DNA from 3 places in the Paenibacillus riograndensis SBR5 genome. Region 1 is predicted to be linked to each of the others. Evidence: riboswitches for the same ligand, from Rfam matches in the RefSeq annotation. Region 1 holds a riboswitch; each other region holds the start of a gene.

Region 1 (7,413 bases):
GGCTGTTAAGCGAAGAGAACGCACAACATTAACAGTGTGAACCACCGGCCTTTCCGGCCGGTGGTTCTCTTTTTTACTGCTCCTTATCCCGCCCGAGCAGCCCGCTGAGCGCCTCTGTCACGTTCATGCCGGTAAGCGTCTGCGTCAATTCAGGAACCTGGGTCATGATTTTGGCGATATCGCTGGTAATTTTGTTCACGCCGGATGAAGCTCCATCCTGGGAAATCACTGTAATCTTATCGACCTTGGCCAGCGGAGAGGCGATTTTCTCGGCCAATTCCGGCAGGACCTTCAGAAATTCCACTGTAAGTGCGGCTTGCGTGAACTGTTTGTACGCCTCGGCTTTCTTTTCCAGCGCTCCCGCTTCCGCCGCTCCAGCCAATTGTACAATTTCCGCGTTGGCTCTCCCTTTCGCCAGCTCGGCTTCCGCTGTGGCCAGCCCCCGCTTGGTCGTCGTGGCCGCCTCTGCCTCCGCTTCAAGAATCTGCCGCTGCTTGGCCGCTTCCGCTCTCATAATTGTAGCCTGATTCTCTGCCTGGGCCGGCTTGATTACCGTTGCCTCCAGCTCCTTCTGTCTCAGCTCCACTTCGATTTCCCGGACAGTCCGGTTAGCCTCCGCTTCCATCTGCGTGATCTTGACCTGCTCGGTAACCAGCGACTGCTTGATTTTGTTCTGCTGCAATTCGTACGCAAGATCCGCCTGTGCTTTCTTCACTTCTGTCTCCAGCTTAAAGTCCGCCTGCTTAATGTTCAATTCCTTCTCGAACTGAGATTCCTTGGCGCGGGCGGCGGTTCCCGCTTCAATGGTGGCCTGATGCGCGTTGGCTTTGGCAATCGAGGATTCTTTCTCCGCCTCAGCTTGCTTGATCTGGATATCGCGTTCCGCTTCTGCCTTGGCGATGCTGGCATCGCGGCGGATGCGCTCAATTTCCGGAACCCCCATGTTGTCGATATACCCTTTGTCATCCGTAATTTTCTTAATGGTGAAGCTGACTACCTCAAGCCCCATCTTGTCGAGGTCTTCCGAGCAGGTCTCCCGCATCTTGCTGTTGATTTCGTCGGGAGTTTTTAGAATGGACTCCACCGTCAATTGTCCGATCAAGCCGCGCAAATGGCCTTCCACCGAATGCAGGATAATCGTCTCGCGGTCCTCTTCCGGCCGGTCGATGAACTGCTCACTGGCTGTCAGAATAGCGGTAGGATCGCTTTTTATCTTAATCTGGGCCACCGCCTCCAGGTTGAGCTTGATACCCTGCTGGGAGAACATCGCCTGCGCCGGGATGACATCGAAGCTCATCAGCATCATGGAGATGGTCTTATTGTTCTGGAAGCCGGGGATGACGAACGTCCCGCCGCCCTGAACCACTCTTTTTCCGCCGAGGCCGTAGACAATCATTGCCTGATTGGGCGGAACCTTTTTATAAGCATTCACGATACTGAACAAAGCCAGCAGGATAACAACAACAATTCCCGAGATTAAATAGAGCATAACCATCCGGTTCGACACTCCCCGTTATTTATAATTGTCCGCTTTCCCTCTCGAAGAGGGTCACAGACGCCATTCCTTTTTCCACCTTTAAAATAATCACCCTGTCGCCCTTGGCGAGCTGCTGCCCGGGTTCTGCCCGCACACCAATGGAGCGCATCGTTCCATGCAGCACATATTTCATTTCTCCAACTGCTCCATCCGCTGCAGAAATGCTGATATACCCGAGCTGCCCCGCCTGCTCATAATCCAATTCATTCATGCTGTTGTCGTACCGGGTCATCACCCGGGCCAGCACCGCATACATCAGACAGCCGACCAGCAAGGCAACCACGGTGCCGATCAGCAATACGGCAAGCATATTTATTCCGCTGAACCGGGTAAGCACATAACCAGTGCCGCCCCAGACCGTGACAAACACCATCAGAGGGAGGATAGGCACAAAGCCCGGACCACCAGCATCGCCGCCTCCCGCATGCAGATGGCCCGCCAGGCCATGCCCATGAAATCCGCCGCTGAGGAGGAGCAATAGTCCCACCCAGAAGCACACGATAAATACAGTAACGATAACTATCCCTCCTTTTAAGCAGTTTAGATAGTATCCAAATACTCTAAATCTCGTTGTTATACGATTTTCAGTTTCTCATGCAGATCGCCTTCCCGCCTGCACAGCAAAAAGACCACAGAAGCGGCAGGGCTCTCCGTGGTCGGTTAATCGATCATGGCGCTCATCCTCTCTCTTCGAGGCTTACGGGGTTAGCTGACGGATTCGGGCAGCGAGATTGCCCTACCCTGCAAGAAGCGGCTTGTCAGCACGCTGCAAGGATTCACCCCGGATGAGCGGCAGCTATCCCAGCAAAAGCCGCATTCACCATTGGTTCCCCCGTTCCCAGTACCGGAATTCAGCCATTTGAGAACAGTTATATTTCATTCGGTTGCTGATTTGAATCTTACGCCTGTAGCCGTTTAATGTAAAACGTTGCTTGTGACAAAAGAAGCCAAAAATGCCACCACTTCACGAATGAAGGCGCATTCTTGGGTTTCGCTCTTAAGCGGCCGGTGATTTTCTCTCTTTTGCTCCAATTCTCGAAAGCAGTGAGGCACCGCTATACTTCTCTATAACCGAGCCCCACGCACAAGCGAACGGCGGCCCGCCCAGATGTACGCAGCAGAGGTGGCGGCTACAATGAGAATGAACGGGATCACATCCAGCCGGGGCGACAAAGCGGTTCCCCTTGGGTACATGGCGTAATAGGCCGTTGTGGAGGGGAACCAGGCACCGATCGAAGCATGAAGCCCGGTAAGCACAATATTGGCTATCACAATCGAAGCCGATAAAACCAGAGAGGACACAAACGACTTCAAGCGCATGGACACCCATAACTGCAGCGCCGCAAACGGCAGGATAGCCAGCCAGCCCCCAACCGTACCGGTGATCAATTCGGCAACATCCAAATCATTCCCCAAGTGAAGCAGTTCTCCCACGAGCAGATAGGAACCGGCAAAAAGCAGTTGAATTAAACCCAACAGCAGCATCAGCGTCCCCAATTTGGCATAATAGACACGGGAACGGGGAATGGGCAGACAAAACAGCTGTTTCCAGCCCCCGTTAATATGCTCATAACGGCAGATAAAAGAAGCCAGCACCCCGGCATAAAGCGGATATAAAAACAAGCCGTGAAAGCTGGCCATATGCAAATAGAAGGTTTTCCAGCCGCGCACATAGAAGCCGGCAAAATTTTCTGAATCTAAACTATTGATTCCGAGCATCACCGTTCCTAGCGCACCAATAAGGATCAGGATGAAGATGACGGGATACTGCAGCTTCATTCGTTCGGCTTTCATCAAATATTCCATAATCACACCTCTGTTAATCAGAATTGTTTGTTTTTGAAATGCAGGGTCCCGGCGGCCAGCAGCATGACTCCCAGGCCTGCGCTAATGCCAATCCACCTCCCGGGATGCGCCATGAATGGACTGGACAGGGTTGGATAGGCCCATGGCCACACCCAGGTCCACAATGCTGCGCTGCTGTCCCGCGCGATGAACAGGCCGGACACAGCGCCCAATAAGCCGATGGACATCGGAATGGCCTGGTTCGAGAATTGGATCGACAGCCACATCTGCAGCCCCAGCACCGCAGCTGAGGCGAGAAAGCTGTACACGATCTGCCTGATCAGGAACTGGAACGGCAGCGGTTCGGAGGTGTAGCAGATCCAGAGCAGAAGCAGTCCGGCAATAATCAGCAAGGCAGTACAGAGCAGCAGGACAAGAACCCACAACGCCTTGGCCCAATAAAAAACAGCGCGGGATACAGGCAGGGTCAACAGCTGCTTCCAGCTGTTGGATTCGTGTTCCACACCGGCAATCATGCCAGCGAGCAATGCGGTGTTTAGCAGCATCACGAAACCCAGAAACATATACATCACATTAAACACGCCGTATACCCCTGCCGGGCCTTTGAAATAGAGGTACCATTCCAGCGCCATAAATGCGATGAACAGCCCGGAGCTGATAACCGGCAGCCAGCAGGCTGCCGGTTTGAGCCGCATGCCTTCGGCCCGCAGGGCCCGCCACATCATAAGCTTACTCCCTTTCCGGTCAGCTCCATGAACAGCTCTTCCAGCGATTTGCTGTGTTCCCGTGCATTCATAATCCCGTATGGGCCCAGCAGCTTGAACAATTCTGCCTGCGTCATACTGGCATTCTCTGCCGCAACCGACAGCGTATTGCCTTTCCGCTCCACGGTGAATCCTTGCAGCAATAGCGTGCGCAGTGCTTCCTCCGGGCGCTCCACGGCAAATTCCAGCACTTTGCCCCTCCGCCGCTCCAGCAATTCCAAAGCCCCCTGATAGACGAGCCGGCCGCTGCTGATAATCCCGATCTCATCTGCAATCGTATCCACCTCGCTCAGCAGATGGCTGGACAGCAGGATCGTCATCCCCTGATCATGGGCCAGCGACAGCATCAGATGCCGTATTTCCTGGATGCCCGCGGGGTCCAGGCCGTTGGTCGGCTCATCCAGGATCAGCAGCTGCGGCCCCCGCAGCAGGGCTGCTGCGATGCCGAGCCGCTGCTTCATGCCAAGGGAATATCCGCTCACTTTGCGGTCCGCGCTTGACGTCAGCCGCACAATTTCCAATACCTCACCGATGCGCCGGTCAGGCAGCTTCAGCAATGTGCTCAATATTTTCAAATTTTTGTACCCGGTCAGATGGCCGTAATAGGACGGGTTCTCTACCAGGGAGCCTACCTTGCGCAAAATGTCCAGACTGTTCTCCGGCATCTCTTGGCTAAACATGCGGATCGTCCCGGCATCTGCGCGGAGCAATCCCAGCAGCATTTTGATCGTTGTAGTTTTTCCCGCACCGTTCGGCCCCAGAAAACCGTAGATCTTTCCCTCGGGAACCTCCAGGTTCACTTCATTAACCGACACCTGTTCGCCGAAGCGGCGGGTCAGCCCTTTGGTCTCCACTATAAGTTGCGGCATCTCCTGTCACCTCATATCTTTAATATGGAGACTATAATAGCCGCTGGAAGTAGCAGCGGGGTAAAGAAAAGTAAAAATCAAGTAAAAATTCCCCCTCAAAGCGAGACTTTTGCATGGAGCAGCCTTCGACGCTTCAACAACGGTATTTCTGCCGTTGTTTCCGGGCAAACCGGCCTTTGACGTATTCTGCCACCGTTCGTTATAAATTCGTCCAAAGTTGTTTATCCCCAACTTTATACACAACTTATCCACAAGAAAAGGAAATCATAATTTCCTAAATAAGAACAAAATCACCCTGGCGGGTGAATAACCTTCTAGCCAACGGTCATTTGTCCGCTGGCTCTTCTTTTCTCACCAAGGTTCCATTACAAACCGGACAGAAGAACTCCGGGGATGCTCCAGCTTCAAGTTCATACGAACACTCTGCCACTATAAATTCAGGGACAGGATCTACCATCCCACATTCTACGCAGACATAATCAATCCATACCTCAGGTTCTTCCTCCCATGGCTCCCACAAATCCCATTCGCTCGGGTTATCCTGTTCGTTCTTTTGTCCTCGTACTTTTCCCACCTTTTCTCATCCCCCATTTCTTTTGGTTTGCGTATTCTCGCTCCTCGTCATAATAATAAATTCGCCCATATTCTGCATGCCAAATCACCACAAGCAACATCCGGTGCTTGCAGCATGGACAGCGCATCGGGTCTCGCCCGTAGCTTTCCAACATCCGCTGGCGGTAACTTTTTTTCTTTCGTTCTTCCGCAGGAAACGTCATTTCGATTTGTTTATGTACCATGAACCGCCACAGATTAATCACCTTCTGCGACTCTTTGTTTTTTCCTCTGCTATATAGACCATAGCGGCCCACCATCCGGAAATGCTTCGGGGGGATGTGCTGGACCAAATCATAGATAAATTTCATTACTGGCGACACGACGTCCACCCGTTTCCCTGTTCGGTGATCCTTGTACCAGTAGTGTACCTTGTGGTAGTCATAGCTGACTACACGGTACTCTGCAATCGCCGGGCGCGCTAAGTAACGCCCTATATATTTCGCGGCTCCCCGGGCATCTTTCATCCGCTGCTCCGCATTTACGTAGAACCCCTGCGGATAACGCTGGTATAGCTCATTCACCAGTCCCTTTATCCATTCTTCCTTCGGATACCATTTCATCATTAAATCCAGAAGTAGCTTCTGCCACGCTTTCCGCAAGTACTCATAGGAGATATACTCTACCTTTTTCCACTCCTTGTTCTGCTCTAGCGCACCTTCTGTGATTAATGTATGGATATGTGGGTTGAATTTTAAATCTCTTCCAAACGTATGAATCACTGTAATGACACCGACTTCATATTTCTTGCTCTTGTTTTTCCGCCGGTAATAATATTGAATGACCTTGGCCACTTGCTTACTCAGTTCATTTAACTTGTGTCGGTCTTGAAAAAATACCTTGCGCAATTCTTGCGGCACCGTAAATACCATGTGACGATGAGGTACATTTAGGATTCGCTCTTGCTGCTTTTCCGCCCATTCATCCGTATATTTCTTCCCACATCCATGACAAAAGCGGCTTTTACAGGTAAAGCAAATAAACACGGGCTCCGGTGCTCCCTTCGTGCATCCCTTGCACTCATATCTGGCATAGCCCATATCCCGTGTGCCACAGCGTATCGCTTTATTCACGGTTTCCGTGATGCTGCTATGAAGTCCTTTGGGCAAGTGATGTCCGTGCATTTCCATGAATCCATGAAAGTGATCTTTTAGAATCTGCCGGATGATTCCTCGTTTCTTCCACGTCTCCTGGTTCTTCACGTTCATCCCTCCTACCTTTTTCATCGGAGTTATCCACATTTTTTTGCATTGCATAATTTCCTAAACAATAAAAAAACAGGCCAACACCCCAAAAGTGGGGTCCGGCCTGCTTTCAAAACAGAAAAAAAAGAGTGATGCGAGTTCCTTGCTGCGGTTTGCTATGTACCGTCATTGTGCCGTCATGCCGTGTTACAAAACCTTTTGCCAGCGCCATGCCCAGGCCGGAGCCCGCCAATCTCGCCCGCGCCGACAACACATTGTCTTCAGCAGTATTCAGCCGCTCCAGCGTCTCCGCATCGATCCCCGTCCCATTGTCGCGGATCTCAACCGTCAGTCCATGCTGATCCCAGTATACTTCAGCTTCAATATGGCATCCCGCGGGATTGTGAACCACCGCATTCCACAGCAAGTTGTGCAGCGCCCGCCGAATCATACGTTGGTCGATATCCAGGCATTTCTCCCCGGCCGTATTGAAGGCAAAGGTATGCTGTGCAGCCAGCGGATGATCGGCGACATCGGTAACAATCTGCCGGATAAATCCTGCCATCTCCGTAGACTCCCGTGAGAGCGGGCCCTCGCTGCCGTCCAGCTGGTAGGAAGCATTCATATCTTCAATCAGCTGC
Region 2 (7,413 bases), 950 kb from region 1:
TGGCATTCACGATATTCAGAGCCATCGGTTTTTTGCCCTCTGGTTGGTTGTTATCCACAAGTGCACATCCTTCCTTCTCACTAATAATTTAATTTTAGCTAATAATGCGGCGAATGCAAACATATACATCCCGTAGATGCTTGTCACGGGAGGAATCACAGTATGAAGCCATTGTCATTTAGGTACACCCTCATCTTTGCGGCCCTGGCCACCCTCGCCCTTCTGGGAGGTGGAATCTGGGCTCTTTCAGGGCATAACCCGGCCGTTCAGACTGCGGCTGCTCCCAAAGAGGCCAAGTCCCCCGCAGCCGTACAGATCAAAGCACCACAGCCCGTTCTCCCTGAGAGCAGGCCGCTCCCCGTATCGGAGGCCCTAAGCCAGCGGGTGACCGAATATCATCTTGAAGCGCAGCTGCTCCCCTCAACGGGGTCGCTGACGGCTTCAGAGACGGTCACCTGGACCCACCCCGGCCGAAAACCGGTACAAGACCTCTACTTCCACTTGTATCCGAATGCCTTTGCCTCCAAAGATACCACCTTCATGAAGGAATCCGGGGGAAAGCTCCGCGGGGATACCATGCCTGCAAATGGCTATGGCAGCATGACCCTGACGGATTTGCGGACCAGTGACGGCATCTCGCTCATGCAGCGGCTGCAGTATGTACAACCTGATGATGGCAACGTGCATGACAAAACACTGGTCAAGGTGCATCTCCCGCAGCCGGTCAATGGGGGAGAAAGCGTCACACTGAAGCTGAAATTTACAGTAGCACTGCCCAAAATATTCGCGCGTATGGGGGTCTCAGGTAACTTTATAATGGCTGGACAATGGTTCCCCAAAATTAGTGTCTATGAGCCAGCCGGCACCCGGGGCGTGAAGCAGGAAGGCTGGAATCTGCATCAGTACCACGGCACCTCCGAATTCTACAGCGATTTCGGGATCTATAATGTTACCCTTTCTGTACCCTCCAATTACACCGTGGCGGCAACCGGCTTTCCGGTGAAGACCGCCAAATTGAAGCAGGGCCAGAAAATCTACAAGTTCTATGCCGATGATGTCCATGACTTCGCCTGGGCTGCCTCCCCCGACTTCCTGGTTGCAGAGGAGGCCTTCTCGTCATCGGAGGTGCCCGGGGTAAGGATCAAGCTCTACCTGGACCCGCTGCATAAGGACTTGCAGGAACGGTATTTCCAGGCTGCCAAAGCTGCCCTGAACACATTCAGCAAATGGTATGGTCCTTATCCGTACTCCACACTTTCTATCGTGGTCCCGCCCAAAGAGGGAAGCGGTGCAGGCGGGATGGAGTACCCCACACTGGTAACCGCCTCCAGTGCATCTGAAAATGTGCCGGGAACCCAGCTGGAGCGGACCATTATCCATGAAATCGGGCATCAGTTTTTTTACGGCATGGTGGCCAGCAATGAATTTGAAGAGGCCTGGCTCGATGAGAGCTTCACCTCCTACGCGGAAGACCGGCTAATGGAGCAGGAATACGGGGTGGCGTCCAACCTCCCGCTTCAGGCCAGTCTGGTGCCCTCCGCACAGCCGCTTACACTGGAAACTTGGAAATACACCGGAGATGATGCCTATACCCGCAACATCTACATTAGGGGCAAGCTGGTGCTGAAAGACATTGAACATCAGGTCGGAACCAAAACGATGGATGCCATCTTGGCCGCTTATGCCCGCAAATACCGTTTCCGTCACCCGTCAACTGCGGACTTCCAGAGGACGGTGGAAAAGGTGACTAAAAAATCATGGCAAACGTATTTCGATCATTATGTATACAGTGGCGGCGCTCCTGATTTTGCTATAAATCATATTGCAAATACTATCAGCAAAGCAGGGGCGGACAACGAAGACTCCCGCTATGAATCTTCAGTTAACGTAAGCAATAAAGGCAGCTGGTACGGGGATGTGCCGGTAAAGTTTACCTTCTCTGACGGATATACCGTTCAAAGATATTGGAATGGGGAAAGCAAGCAAACGACATTTCAGCTGTCCTACAAAGCGCCGCTCCTGTCGGCAGAGATTGATCCGGAGCACTCCGTTCTTCTGGAAAGCAAGCATCTGAACAATTTCAGACTCGCCGAACTGGAGCCTGATACGCTCTCACGCTGGACGCTCAGCATGACCAACCTGATTGAAAATCTGCTCGGCACTCTTGTCTGGTGAGGTGAAGGATTGTGAAAAGATCGATAAGTTGCGGCTGGCACAGCATGAAAGAGCAATTATATATATTGATCCTGTTATTTATTTACCGGCTTTTCTGGGGCTATTTCATGTACAAGTTTGTCAAAAGCGCCGTGGTTCCCGTGCTTCTGCGCTACCCGGACCAGCATGCGGGAGGCAGCGGGCTGGGCAGACTGCTGTACTATGTGGAGGGGCAATTCGCTCTGGGTTCGGACCCGGCGGTTCAGCATTGGCTCTGGATGCTTCTGGCACTGAGCGCAGCAAGATTGCTGGTCTCCCCCTTCATCCGCGCAGGGCTGCTCCACGAGCTGCATCAGGAGCGCAAGGGCGAGCGCGGAATGTTCTTTTTTCCGGGCATGCGGCTGTATGGGCTTCCGGTGATGCTGTTCAGTCTTATAGAATGGGTGCTGGCAGCCCTGCCCTTGTACTGGCTTTTTCCCAAAATGTACAACCTGCTGCTAAGCGGCATTCTGGATTACAGACAGCTGCTGAAGCTGGTTCCTTACGTCCTGGCATGGCTTGTGTATCTGTTCTTCATCCGGAAGCTGTTGCTCTACATGCAGTTCGGGTATACAGCCGGTACAGGAATACTTCCATCCCTGCTGGTGTGCCTGAAGGTCATTGTTCCATCTGTGGGACTCTCCCTTGTGCTGGGAGCATGCGGGCTGGTGATGATGCTTATTTGCGGAGCAACCGCGCTGCTTAGTCCCGGATTGCCGGCCTTTCTGCTCCGCCAGTTCTCTCCGCTGCCCACTACACTGTTCAAAATGTGGGGAATCGCCGCCCAGTATCATCTCTGGCGCAGTAAAACATTTCCGTAATAATAGAGCCGCTTAACCGGCATAATAAAAGAGTCGCTACTCCTTACCGGGAGCGGGACTCTTTTTTTGGGTTACAAAGTGATAAAGAGTATTTGCAAAACTGTAAATCCTCTGGTACAATGATGCCTGTACTACTAGTAACAAATTTGTAATCTTTAAGTTACAGCTTATAAACCACATTTAACTTGAGCATTAAAGCTTGTCACACACGCTCTTCTGGTGCATATAACGCCAAATTCCCTGCACCGGGAAGCGGGGGAACCATATCTTGGGTGAATTGATCTCGCTTTAGAGGGGTCATAGGGGACCTTCTACCGAATCCTTAAGCTAACCTCGCAGGCCTTGGAAGGAGTACATCATTTGAAAAGTCAGAATTTCAAGAAGAAATGCACCGCAGCAGCACTTGGATTAGTGATGGTATTCACATTTGGAGCTGGCAGCGCTTTCGCCGACTCCAAAATGGACACAGTTATCGCCAAAACAATCGGAACGACCTATAAATTCGGGGGCACCAGCACCAGCGGTTTCGACTGCTCCGGATTCACGAGGTATGTATTCAAAAATGTCGGACTTACCCTGCCACGCACTTCCAAAGCTCAATTCAGCGTTGGCACCCCTGTATCCCGCAACAACTTGCGTTCAGGCGACCTCGTTTTCTTTAACACCTTTGGTTCGGGAGTTTCCCATGTCGGCATTTATGTCGGTAATGGCAAATTCGCGCAATCCTCCAGTTCACGCGGCGTTACGATAACTTCACTGAGCCAAGCCTACTGGGCCAACCGCTACGTTGGCGCCAAACGAGTGATGAGCACTACAGCGTACCAGGCTGTTGCCTACGATTGATAAACGTTATTCCCCTCAATATTACTGCCTCTAACAACTAAATGTAACTTATACGAACCCGGACTGATTATTGCCGTAATCATTTCCGGGTTTTTCCTTTTCCTTATTCTCCCTTTTACACGTTTTGGAGGTCTTTGAAACACCTTTTTGCTAAATATTCCAAAAAAATCTCCCATACAGCTTACGCAGCGCGTAAAATGGGCCCTCAAGAATAGATTTTTGTCTCGTCACACGGAAAAAATATGCATTATTATGCTTTAAATGATTGCCAAGAGCTTCTGTCTTTGTTACAATTACTGCAGTGAGTTGATAGTAACATTTTTGTAATTATTCAAAGTTAATTTACAAACTTTTTGTCATGTATTGATCCGCAAGCTAATCCTAATCAACAGTCGAGCCGAGTTCCTTAATCATTAGGGAAACGGGGGAACCGATTTTGGGTGAATTGACCTCCTATTCACAGAGGGGTCATAGGGGACCTTCAACCGAACCCTTAAGCTAACCTCGTAGGCAATTGGAAGGGGTATTTACTTTTGAAGAAGAAGCTGGCATCAGCCTTACTGAGCTTTTCCATTATCCTTACCATCGGAGCAGGAAGCGCTTTCGCAGACTCCAAAATGGATCAGGTTATCGACAAAGCCATCGGAACAAGATACGTATCCGGCGGAATATCGACTAACGGATTTGATTGCTCCGGGTTTACGATGTATGTTTTTGATAAAATCGGAATCAACCTTCCTCACCAGTCCGGGTCCCAATACCAAATGGGAACTGCTATATCGCGTGATAACATCAGACCGGGCGATCTCGTATTCTTCAATACAAGCGGCAACGGCGTATCCCATGTCGGCATTTATGTCGGTGAAGGCAAATTCGCACATGCATCTTCTAAACGCGGTGTAACCGTCAGCTCGTTGAATGACAGCTACTACGTCAACCGCTACGTTGGCGCCAAACGAATTATGAGCACAGATGCTTATCAGAATGTAGCTTCCGACTCCCAAGACAACGACGATGTGCAATAAACAGCACTTGTAATTCCAAAAGGCTCTTCTCCAGGATTTTTGCCGAAATTCTGGAGGGGGCTTTTTTTGCCTACAAGAAATATTTACCCTGCTCATGATCTGCCAAACACAAAAACCCCTAATTTTCGCTATTTTCCAAAATAATATTCCGCAATTGTCAAGGCTTCACTTCCTCTTAAAGTTTATTCGCTCCAAAAGGGTGGTTATGTATATAATTAAAGATATAACGCTTCACTTTGGATGGGAGGCCGATACCTGATGATTAGTTCCCCCGCAACCTTTTACAGTGTTCCTATGGATGTTGCCCACGCTGCCAAAATATGCCAATGGGTTTATAAGCCTCCGTATAATATTTACGGCTGGATGTCCTGGGAGCAGATGGAGGCTTTGGGCGTTGAGTTCGGTGATCCCCGGCTTCGAAGTGAGCAATATGTCTCGGTGGTGAACGGTCAGGGCACGCTCTGCGGCTTCGCGCAGTTCTTCCCAATGGAAGGCGTAGTCCGGCTTGGAGTCGGTATGCGGCCTGATCTGTGCGGACATGGCATGGGGCATCTGTTCATGAATGCTGTCGTCAAGGAGGCTCTGAAACGTTATCCGGACCGCGAAATTGATCTGGAGGTGCTGACGTGGAACCAACGGGCCATACGCGCTTATCAAAAAAGCGGATTTACCATTACAGATACCTATGAACGCCGGACTCCCACGGGCGATAAGCCTTTTTATTGTATGGTCTATGATAAATAGCACAAATCAGCCGATTATTTGTTACAAACCCTATGATAACGCTTTACCTTCTTGTATAATGTAGACAGCAGCTTACATGGAGGGGACGGATACAGATGCAGAAATGGATCATGAGCGGTTTATTTTTTGCCGCCTGTGCCTTTGCGGTAGTCTTAATGTTTACTTTGCCGGGCAAAGCCGAAGTCGCTGAGGAGAACAAGCCAACTATGCCGGAAGTACAGCTGGATGCGGCGGGGGCTGAGGCCACTGTGAAGGCTAATTGCATTACCTGCCATGGGGATCAGCTCCAGGGTGGTGTAGGACCCAGCCTGCAGCAGGAAGGCGGCAAGCATGATGCTGAGGAGATCTTTACCATTGTGACTAAGGGCCGCGGACAAATGCCTTCCTTCAAGGATAAGCTGGCCCCGGAGGAGATCGCTAATGTAGCCATGTGGCTTGCAGAGAAGAAGTAGCTTCACTTACACTTCACAGAAGAATGAGCACAAAATGCCCGTGCAAGGATGATGCTGATCCTATGCAGGGCATTTTTTATATAAGGGTTATAATGAACTCTCATTCGGACCGATTCGATCGGGCTTGGGTTAACGGTTCTTCTCAAAGGCCTCGTTAAATTCATGGGCCTGCCGGATATCCAACGTGGTAAGCCCCTCTTCTTCTGCCGCAGACAGGCGGAGAAAGACCGTTTTATAATCGACTGTAATATGCGGATGATGCTCGAATGCTTCCGATATGGCGGCCACCTCATCCACAAAAGCAATCCCCTTCATGTATTCATTGAACATGTATTTGCGCACCAGAGTATTCTGCTCCAGCTTCCATCCTTCCAGCTTGCTCACCTGCTCCCGCAGCTCCTCTTCCGTAAATTGCAATGTTCTTCCTCCCTTACTAAATTAACAGCAAAAGCCTTGCAGCTCTATTACCAGTGGCGTTGTTGCCTGAAACAAAACATCCCTCAGCTTATAGAAAGTCCAAGGGATGCGCCAGGATGAGGTTTTTTTGGTTTAATGTATTCACAAATCCCAGCAAATAGTACTCGGCTTCATCAATTTTACCACGTGGCGCAGGCTGCGGGCAAACCGCCCTCCGGCACCTGCCTGTCCCCTAGACCAGAAGGACTGAAGCCAGATCCTCTTCGCCAAGCAAAATATTGATCCGGTGTGTCTCCTTGTCATAGATCACAACTCCGCTGCCCACCTCGATCACCGGCTCATTGCCCAGGGCGTAGAACAGATCCTCAGCAAGTGCTTCCCAGACTTCCAGCTTCGACTCCTGAGGCAATCCCTGCCACTCATCAGGCTCCATTTCAAAAAATACATACCCGTCGGAAATTCTCCCTACCGCTTCCGTCAGCTCACTCAGAATTTCACTGTAATCCCTGCCGTGCTTCACACCCACATCAATCACTCCGTTTTCTCCACAGATGAATAATATCCTACCCTACTCATTATAGCCGAAAAAATGACTTCACAAAAAAGGGAATGCTGTCGATAAATAAGAATATACGTGATTGGTCAGGCAGATGCCCCACCGCTGTTCATGGATGATACACGCGGTACAGTCGGACCACTTCTTAATTCTCATGGACGAGGTGCATAAATGGAAATTTCAACAATAATCGGTTTGATTTTTGGTCTGGTTACAATAGTATGGGGGATGTTTCTTAAGGGTGCTCCACTGCATGCCTTAAATGCTCCCGCCGCTTATGTAATTATCCTCCTGGGTACAGCCGCATCCATATTCATGGCTTTCCCGTTCTCGGAAGTCAAAAAAATCCCTAAGCTGTTTAA
Region 3 (7,413 bases), 3.3 Mb from region 1:
GATCATCAGGAATTGTTGAAGCTGCAGAATACGAGCAGTCTTGCATTGCTGAGTGTGATGAACGATGTGCTCGACATTTCACGCCTTGAAGCTGAGAACATGCTGCTGGTAAAAGCACCGTTCAAGCTTCCTGCACTGCTGCGGGAATGCATAAACCTGTTTGCGGTTGCGGCCGGCCACAAAGGGCTTGCATTGAACCTTGAGATCGCCCCGTCCATTCCTGAACAATTAATCGGGGACAGTGCGCGAATCCGCCAGATCCTGGTGAATCTGATTGGCAATGCAGTCAAGTTTACCCACGAGGGGAGCATAACAGTTACAATTGAGCCCTGCAGCAAAGAAGGGACTTCCCTGGGACTGCTGTTCCGAGTCAGTGACACAGGAATCGGGATTGCGCCGGACAAGCTGGAGCTGTTGTTCCAGCCCTTCTCACAGGTGGATGCCTCCCATAACCGGAAATATCAAGGCACTGGGTTGGGGCTGGCGATCTGCAAAAAGCTTGTTGAGCTAATGGATGGCAGCATCTGGACGGAAAAGGCCAGGGAAGGCGGGACGGACTTCTTTTTTAAGATCCCGCTGCAGCTTATGGATACTATCCCGCGGCAAGAGTATTCCAATGAACAGGGAGTCCGGGAGAAGCGGGAAAAGTCGGAAGTGGGTTGAACTGAGGTTTGCCAAGCGAAGAGTTTTAATTATATAATTTTAAAGAATATGATATCCTCACAACAGTCCTTCCAGGACAGAAAGGAACTCTCTTTTGGGCAAATCTAAAACAAACAATGGCACGGTTTCCGGTTTAAATAAAGCCGAGAAACGCAGGGCTGAGCTGGAGCAGCAGAAACAGAAAACGAGAATTCTAATTATTAGTGCGGTCGCAATCGTAGTGATTATTTTTGTCGGACTCTTCTTGCTGGCATCGAAGGATTCCTCTTCAACGGCAGGTTCAGGCAAGGCGGTTGATTTCAATTACAGCGGGTTCCCAAGACTCGGGAAAGAGGATGCACCGGTCAAAATCGTCGAGTTCGGTGATTTCAAATGTCCGGCCTGCGCCCAGTTTACAGGTGCCATCAAGCCGCAGATTGTGCAGGAGTATGTGAATCAGGATAAAGCAGCCTTCTACTTCGTAAATATGGCTTTTATCGGCCCGGATTCCGAAACGGCTTCGCTGGCGGCATTATCCGTCTATCATCAGAACAATGACGCTTTCTGGACCTACTACGATGCGCTTTACGCCAATCAGGGGGATGAGAATGCAGAGTGGGCCACAGAGGACTTCCTGGTGAGTCTCGCGGAGAAGGAGAAGCTGCCTGTTGATCTGGAGCTTTTACGCAAAGACATCAAGGAACGAACCTATGAAAGTGAGCTGCAAAATGATATCAGCATCGCCAAAGATACCGGTGTAACCTCTACGCCTACTGTTTTCATTAATGGACACAAAGTAGATAAGCCTTTCGACATGGAAGCTATTGACGCTCAGATTAAATCCGCTTCCGAAGCTGTGAGTGCTGAATGATGAAGATCGCTGCTTTCTGCAGACGCCACTGTCTCTATTTGGCCTGGTTTGTGTCTGTTATCGCAGTAGCGGGAAGTTTGTACCTAAGTGAGGTATTGAAGTACGAGCCCTGCAAGTTATGCTGGTTCCAGCGGATATTCATGTACCCGCAGCTTATTCTGCTGGGCATTGCCACCTACTGGAATGACAAAAAGATCATTCCCTATGTGCTGCCCCTAAGTCTCATTGGCGGCTGCATCTCTATCTATCATTATGCGGAACAGAAAATACCGGCACTCAGCAAGGTGCTTCCCTGCACGATTGGCGTACCCTGTAACAAGGATTATCTGAATTATTTCGGGTTTATTACGATCCCTCTACTGGCCTTGATTGCCTTTGCGTTAATCGCGATTTTGCTCTGGACCGGACGCAAAGAGGACATCTCTAACCATTCCTGAAATTTCTGACACAATTAGGGTTCAAAACCTTGAAAAAACAAGCGTTAAGAGGATAATCGCAGAGAATGAAAGATCCATATATCCCTCATCGTGGTTTTGCGTAAAATGGATCATTTTTCAATCTTTTTTCATTTTTTTCACCGCTTTACGGAAGGGCCATTGTAGACTATCATTAGACCTTGTGAGAAGTTGAATATGCGCTGAATTTTCCGTATGGAAAAACGGGGGAACCAACATTGGCCTAAGTGCCAACGGGGTGAATCGGGACGGTCCGCAAGGGCTGCAACCGTAGGGCTACCACAGCCCGAATCCGCCAGCTAACCTCGTAAGCAATGGTGGGATAATGACGATGCGTAAGCATGCGGATCATTTCCGTATGCTTATTTTTGTGCCTGCATTTATGAAAATCCACCTATGAAAACAGCGCACGGTATTACCGTTTCAACCTAAACAAGAGAGGAACTGTTACTACAATGGTAAGCAAGGTAAAACGACTATTGATCGGGCGTCCGATGAAGTCGAACGAACTCGATCATGAAAAGTTATCCAAGGTGAAAGCACTGGCTGTCCTGTCTTCTGATGCGCTCTCGTCTGTAGCCTACGGAACGGAACAAATCCTGATTGTGCTGGTGGCCGCAGGCTTCACAGCTATCTGGTACTCATTGCCAATCGCATTAGCCGTATTGGGCCTGCTGGCTATACTGATTTTATCCTACCGTCAGACCATCTTTGCTTATCCGCAGGGCGGTGGCGCGTATATCGTAGCCAAAAGCAATCTGGGTGTTCCAACCGGACTCCTCGCCGGGGGATCTTTGCTGGTGGATTATATTTTGACCGTTGCGGTTAGTGCATCGGCGGGCACAGATGCGATCACATCCGCTTTTCCAAGTCTCCATAATCATAGCGTACTTATCGCTGTTACCGTGATTTTGCTCTTAACGATTATCAATCTGCGCGGGGTAACAGAATCTGCTTCATTCATTGCTATTCCCGTGTATCTCTTCGTAGCATCGATCTTTATATTGATCATTGCGGGGGTATTCAAATATGCAACCGGCGGAGCACATGCCAATGTTCCTGAAATCGGGTCTGCGGTGTCGAATGTCAGCTTGTTTCTGCTGCTTAAGGCTTTCAGCTCCGGCTGTTCGGCTCTGACCGGGGTAGAGGCTGTATCGAATGCCATTCCGAACTTCAAGGCGCCTGCGGAAAAAAATGCGGCCAAAACCCTCATGATGATGGGGCTTATCCTGGGGATTATGTTTACCGGTATTACGCTGCTGGCTTACTGGTATGGAATTACGCCGGATGAAAAAGCTACAGTGGTATCACAAATTGCCGAATCTACTTTTGGGCGCGGCGGTTTGTACTTTTTCATACAAGGTATCACAGCGGTCATTTTGTTCCTGGCTGCCAATACAGCCTACTCGGCATTCCCGCTGCTGGCGTTTATGTTTGCCAAAGACAAGTATCTGCCCCATGCATTTATGGTCCGTGGGGACCGCTTGGGCTTCTCGAACGGCATTATCTTTTTGGGTGTATTATCCGCTCTGCTGGTCACGGCTTTTCACGGAAATACGGAAAGCCTGATTCCGTTATATGCGGTGGGCGTTTTCATTCCGTTTACGCTGTCCCAGCTAGGTATGATGGTGCATTGGTGCAAGACCAAACCTAAAGCGTGGCAAAATAAATTTGCCGTGAACACGGTGGGGATGCTTACGACTCTGACCATAACCTTAATCTTCATTATCACCAAATTCTCCAGCGTCTGGATGGCCTTTATCTTCCTGCCGGTAGTAATGTTCGTGTTCCACAGGATTCACCACCATTACCTGAATACTGCGGATCAGCTGCGGATATGTCCGGCAACGGATAAACCCTGCATCAAGGGAAGTACAGTGGTCGTACCTGTTGCCGGTGTAACACGTGCGGTGCTGCATTCGATCAGCTATGCCAAGTCCTTAACGGATAATGTGGTGGCTGTGTATGTAGGTTTTGATGAAGAAGAGATCAGCAAAATGGAGCAGAAATGGGAGGAATGGAATCCGGGCGTGCGCCTGATTGTCCTCCGCTCCCGTTACCGCAGCATTCTCCGTCCGCTGGTCAAATTCATAGATACAGTAGAGTGGAAGACTGCTTCAACCGATCATATTACTGTACTCATCCCGCAGTTTATCACTAAGCATTGGTGGCAGGCCGTCCTGCACAATCAGACCAGCTTGTTCATCCGTTCCTATCTAATGAATCAAAAAGACATCGTCGTTGCAACCGTACCTTATCATTTGCATAAATAGACAGATGGCTGCCAACATGAAGACTGTTTCCGGATTCCGGGAGCAGTCTTTTTACATATATAAATGGGTTCGTTAGCCAAAACGTGAAAGTTGCAAAAGCAAAATATTTATATTGACATAGAGAATGAGAATCAATATCATTTAATAAGGTGAGGCCAAGGTAACCAGACCTTTGACCATTTCAGATTGTACATATACAGGAGGGGTATTCATGTATTCGATTAACTTAAAGAGAGCAGGCCACAGGAAGCTGGCCTCAATCGGGCTTTTGACGCTGACGCTTATTTTGTCCGCCTGCGGCAATAACAGCAGCGCAAATTCAACAGGGAGTGCGGCCAATGCACCCGCAGCTTCAGCAGACGCTACAACAGCACCTGCATCAGAAGCTCCGGCAGCAACAACTGCTCCTGCGGTAGAGAAAACAGTAACTGATGCCATGGGGCACAAGGTAACCGTTCCGGCTAATCCGCAGCGCGTGCTGGCTTCATACCTGGAGGACTATCTGGTAACGCTTGGGGTAACTCCGGTAGCACAATGGTCGGTAACCAACGGAGTTCAGGATTATCTGGCAGATGAATTGAAGGATGTTCCAACGATCAGCTTTGATCTTCCCCTTGAGGCTGTGATGGGCTTTGCGCCGGATTTTCATATTGTACAATCGGAAGCCAGCGTGCAAAATGGCCTCTATGACCAGTTGAACAAAATCGCACCTACCTATGTGCTGGGCGATGAGATCAGCAAAGACTGGCGAAAGTCTCTGCTCAAGATCGGTGAACTGCTGAACAAGAGCGCCGAAGCTGAGCAGGCGATAGCCGCTTATGATCAAAAAGCTGCCGATGCCAAAGCAAAAATCTCCACTGTAATTGGAGATGATTCTGTTGCAATCTTGTGGCTTATTAAAAAGAACTTCTATATTGTAGACGAAACACGCAGCAGCGGGGCGGTAGTGTACGGTGACCTCGGTCTAAAGCTGCCTAATCTTGTAACAGAGATTCCTGCAGCTTCCAGAGCAACCTGGAATCCGATTTCTCTTGAGAAGCTGGCCGAGCTCACTGCAGACCATATCTTCCTGGTTAACAGCGACAAGACTGAAGGTTCAGAAATTTTGAACAGTCCGATTTGGAAGGGCATTCCTGCTGTTAAGGCGGGTAATGTTCATGAATTTGCCTCCAACCACAGCTGGCTGTACAGCGGAGCGATAGCCAATTCCAAAACCATTGACGATGTCTTGAACAGTCTTGTGAAATAAGAAATCCTCATCAAAAGGGTGAAACTCCCGGACATGTGGAAGGTGCAGGACGTTGTATCCCCGGATACTCGATCCCTGCACCTTTTTTAGAGAATTGAATGCTTGTGCATCATTCACAGATTTGCGATAATGAGAATGATAGTTGTTATCATTTAGATTATCAGTAATTATCCTGGTAAGGGGACGGCTTATGGTCACATCCACACACTCACAACCCCGTACTCATCCGGAAGGGGAAAAACAACTGAAAACCCGCCCTGCTGCAGCAGTAGTTATATTGATTGCAGGGCTTGGGGCTATACTGTTCGGCCTGGCGCTTTCCGTTTCGGTAGGTGCGGCGGATATTCGGCTGGCATCTGTATGGGAAGCGGTATTTCGCTTCAATCCCGAACTGCCGCAGCATCAGGTGATCCGGGAACTGAGAATTCCCCGTGCATTGGCCGGAGCGCTGGTCGGTGCTTGCTTTGCAGTCGCAGGAGCGATTATGCAGGGCATGACACGCAATCCGCTGGCGGATTCGGGACTGCTTGGCCTGAATGCCGGCGCAAGCGTTGGACTGGCATTGGCTTTTGCCTTTGCACCTTCAATGTCATTCATATATATCATGCTCTATTGCTTCATTGGAGCCGCAGCGGCTTCTCTTCTCGTCTTCGGGATTGGTTCGCTGTCGCATAGCGGACTGACTCCACTGCGGCTGACACTCGCCGGAGCTGCAGTGAGCGCTCTGCTGCTCGCCATCAGCCAGGGGATTGCGATTCTCTTCCATCTCTCGCAGGATATCGCTTTTTGGATGGCGGGAGGGATTGGGGGTACAAGCTGGACACAGCTGCGGATCATGTTTCCTTGGGTTGCTGCAGCTCTTATAGGATCACTGATGATATCGCGTTCCATCACACTACTCAGTCTGGGACGGGATGTGGCAGCTGGTCTCGGGCAGAGAACCCGTCTAGTGCAGACTGCCGGAATCCTTATAGTTGTCGTGCTTGCCGGAGCAGCGGTATCCGCGGTGGGGCCAATTGCTTTTATCGGATTAATCATCCCGCATGTTACACGATTTCTCGTCGGGGTGGATTACCGCTGGATTATTCCGTGCTCGGCAGTGCTTGGAAGCGTACTGATCATCTTTGCGGACATTGCTGCCAGAATGATCAATGCTCCTTATGAGACGCCGCTGGGTGCATTGATTGCTGTAATCGGGGTGCCGTTCTTTATCTATTTGGCCAGTAAGCGTAAGGGAGGATTGACATGAGCCGCAGCCAGCTGTCCTCCACACCGAAAAAGCGACGGACCCGTGAAAACGCCATATTATCTCTCCTGGCAGTTCTGATCGTTGTCATGTTCATCATCAGTATGAACACCGGACTTATCCGGCTGTCGCCAACGGAAGTTATACATACTCTGCTGGGAGAAGGCAGCCAGCAACAAAAGCTGATTCTCTTTGACTTCCGTCTGCCGCGGATCGTCATTTCCTTGCTCGTTGGAGCCGGATTTGCGGTTGCAGGCTGTATTCTGCAGAGTCTGTCGCGCAATGCGCTGGCGGAGCCTTCAACCCTTGGCATTAATGCCGGAGCAGGCTTTGCTGTACTTATCTTTATTTCCTTTGTCCCGGCAACAACTGCAGCTCCAATCTTTATGCTGCCGCTGATGGCGCTGGCCGGGGCCGGTCTTACCGCAGCGCTGATTTATGTTCTGGCCTACCGCCGTGAAGACGGTCTGTCACCGACAAGACTGATTCTCATCGGGATTGCCGTTGGCGCAGGCATCTATGCGTTTCAGCTGATTTTATCCTTAAGGCTGGACCCGGAAAATTATCAATTTGTTGCCACCTGGCTGGCAGGGAAGATCTGGGGCGGCGACTGGCGGTTTGTTATGGCGCTCCTGCCCTGGATCTTGATCCTGGTGCCGTTTGCCTTCTACAAGGCA

What was found. Region 1 has a riboswitch for cyclic di-AMP ahead of PRIO_RS04570 (NfeD family membrane protein). Riboswitches for the same ligand answer to the same signal wherever they lie in the genome.
Region 2: linked by a shared signal. The riboswitch ahead of PRIO_RS00495 (C40 family peptidase) and the one ahead of PRIO_RS04570 (NfeD family membrane protein) in region 1 are both predicted to bind cyclic di-AMP.
Region 3: linked by a shared signal. The riboswitch ahead of PRIO_RS18295 (APC family permease) and the one ahead of PRIO_RS04570 (NfeD family membrane protein) in region 1 are both predicted to bind cyclic di-AMP.

The regions. Positions count from the first base shown of each region.
Region 1 is NZ_LN831776.1:1,047,658-1,055,070, reverse strand. It holds gene PRIO_RS04580 (Sapep family Mn(2+)-dependent dipeptidase) at 1-32, shown strand, start outside; gene PRIO_RS04575 (flotillin family protein) at 74-1,507, opposite strand; gene PRIO_RS04570 (NfeD family membrane protein) at 1,518-2,024, opposite strand; cyclic di-AMP (ydaO/yuaA leader) riboswitch at 2,217-2,404, opposite strand; gene PRIO_RS04565 (ABC transporter permease) at 2,603-3,343, opposite strand; gene PRIO_RS04560 (ABC transporter permease) at 3,361-4,068, opposite strand; gene PRIO_RS04555 (ABC transporter ATP-binding protein) at 4,065-4,976, opposite strand; gene PRIO_RS04550 (IS91 family transposase) at 5,513-6,796, opposite strand; gene PRIO_RS04545 (sensor histidine kinase) at 6,903-7,413, opposite strand, start outside.
Region 2 is NZ_LN831776.1:99,050-106,462, reverse strand. It holds gene PRIO_RS00510 (YwhD family protein) at 1-58, opposite strand, end outside; gene PRIO_RS00505 (M1 family metallopeptidase) at 163-2,175, shown strand; gene PRIO_RS00500 (hypothetical protein) at 2,220-3,014, shown strand; cyclic di-AMP (ydaO/yuaA leader) riboswitch at 3,234-3,371, shown strand; gene PRIO_RS00495 (C40 family peptidase) at 3,429-3,857, shown strand; cyclic di-AMP (ydaO/yuaA leader) riboswitch at 4,243-4,385, shown strand; gene PRIO_RS00490 (C40 family peptidase) at 4,391-4,882, shown strand; gene PRIO_RS00485 (GNAT family N-acetyltransferase) at 5,141-5,626, shown strand; gene PRIO_RS00480 (c-type cytochrome) at 5,722-6,078, shown strand; gene PRIO_RS00475 (4a-hydroxytetrahydrobiopterin dehydratase) at 6,208-6,495, opposite strand; gene PRIO_RS00470 (hypothetical protein) at 6,728-7,021, opposite strand; gene motA (flagellar motor stator protein MotA) at 7,223-7,413, shown strand, end outside.
Region 3 is NZ_LN831776.1:4,344,315-4,351,727, reverse strand. It holds gene PRIO_RS18310 (ATP-binding protein) at 1-663, shown strand, start outside; gene PRIO_RS18305 (DsbA family protein) at 758-1,513, shown strand; gene PRIO_RS18300 (disulfide oxidoreductase) at 1,513-1,950, shown strand; cyclic di-AMP (ydaO/yuaA leader) riboswitch at 2,139-2,297, shown strand; gene PRIO_RS18295 (APC family permease) at 2,424-4,241, shown strand; gene PRIO_RS18290 (iron-hydroxamate ABC transporter substrate-binding protein) at 4,453-5,490, shown strand; gene PRIO_RS18285 (FecCD family ABC transporter permease) at 5,681-6,739, shown strand; gene PRIO_RS18280 (FecCD family ABC transporter permease) at 6,736-7,413, shown strand, end outside.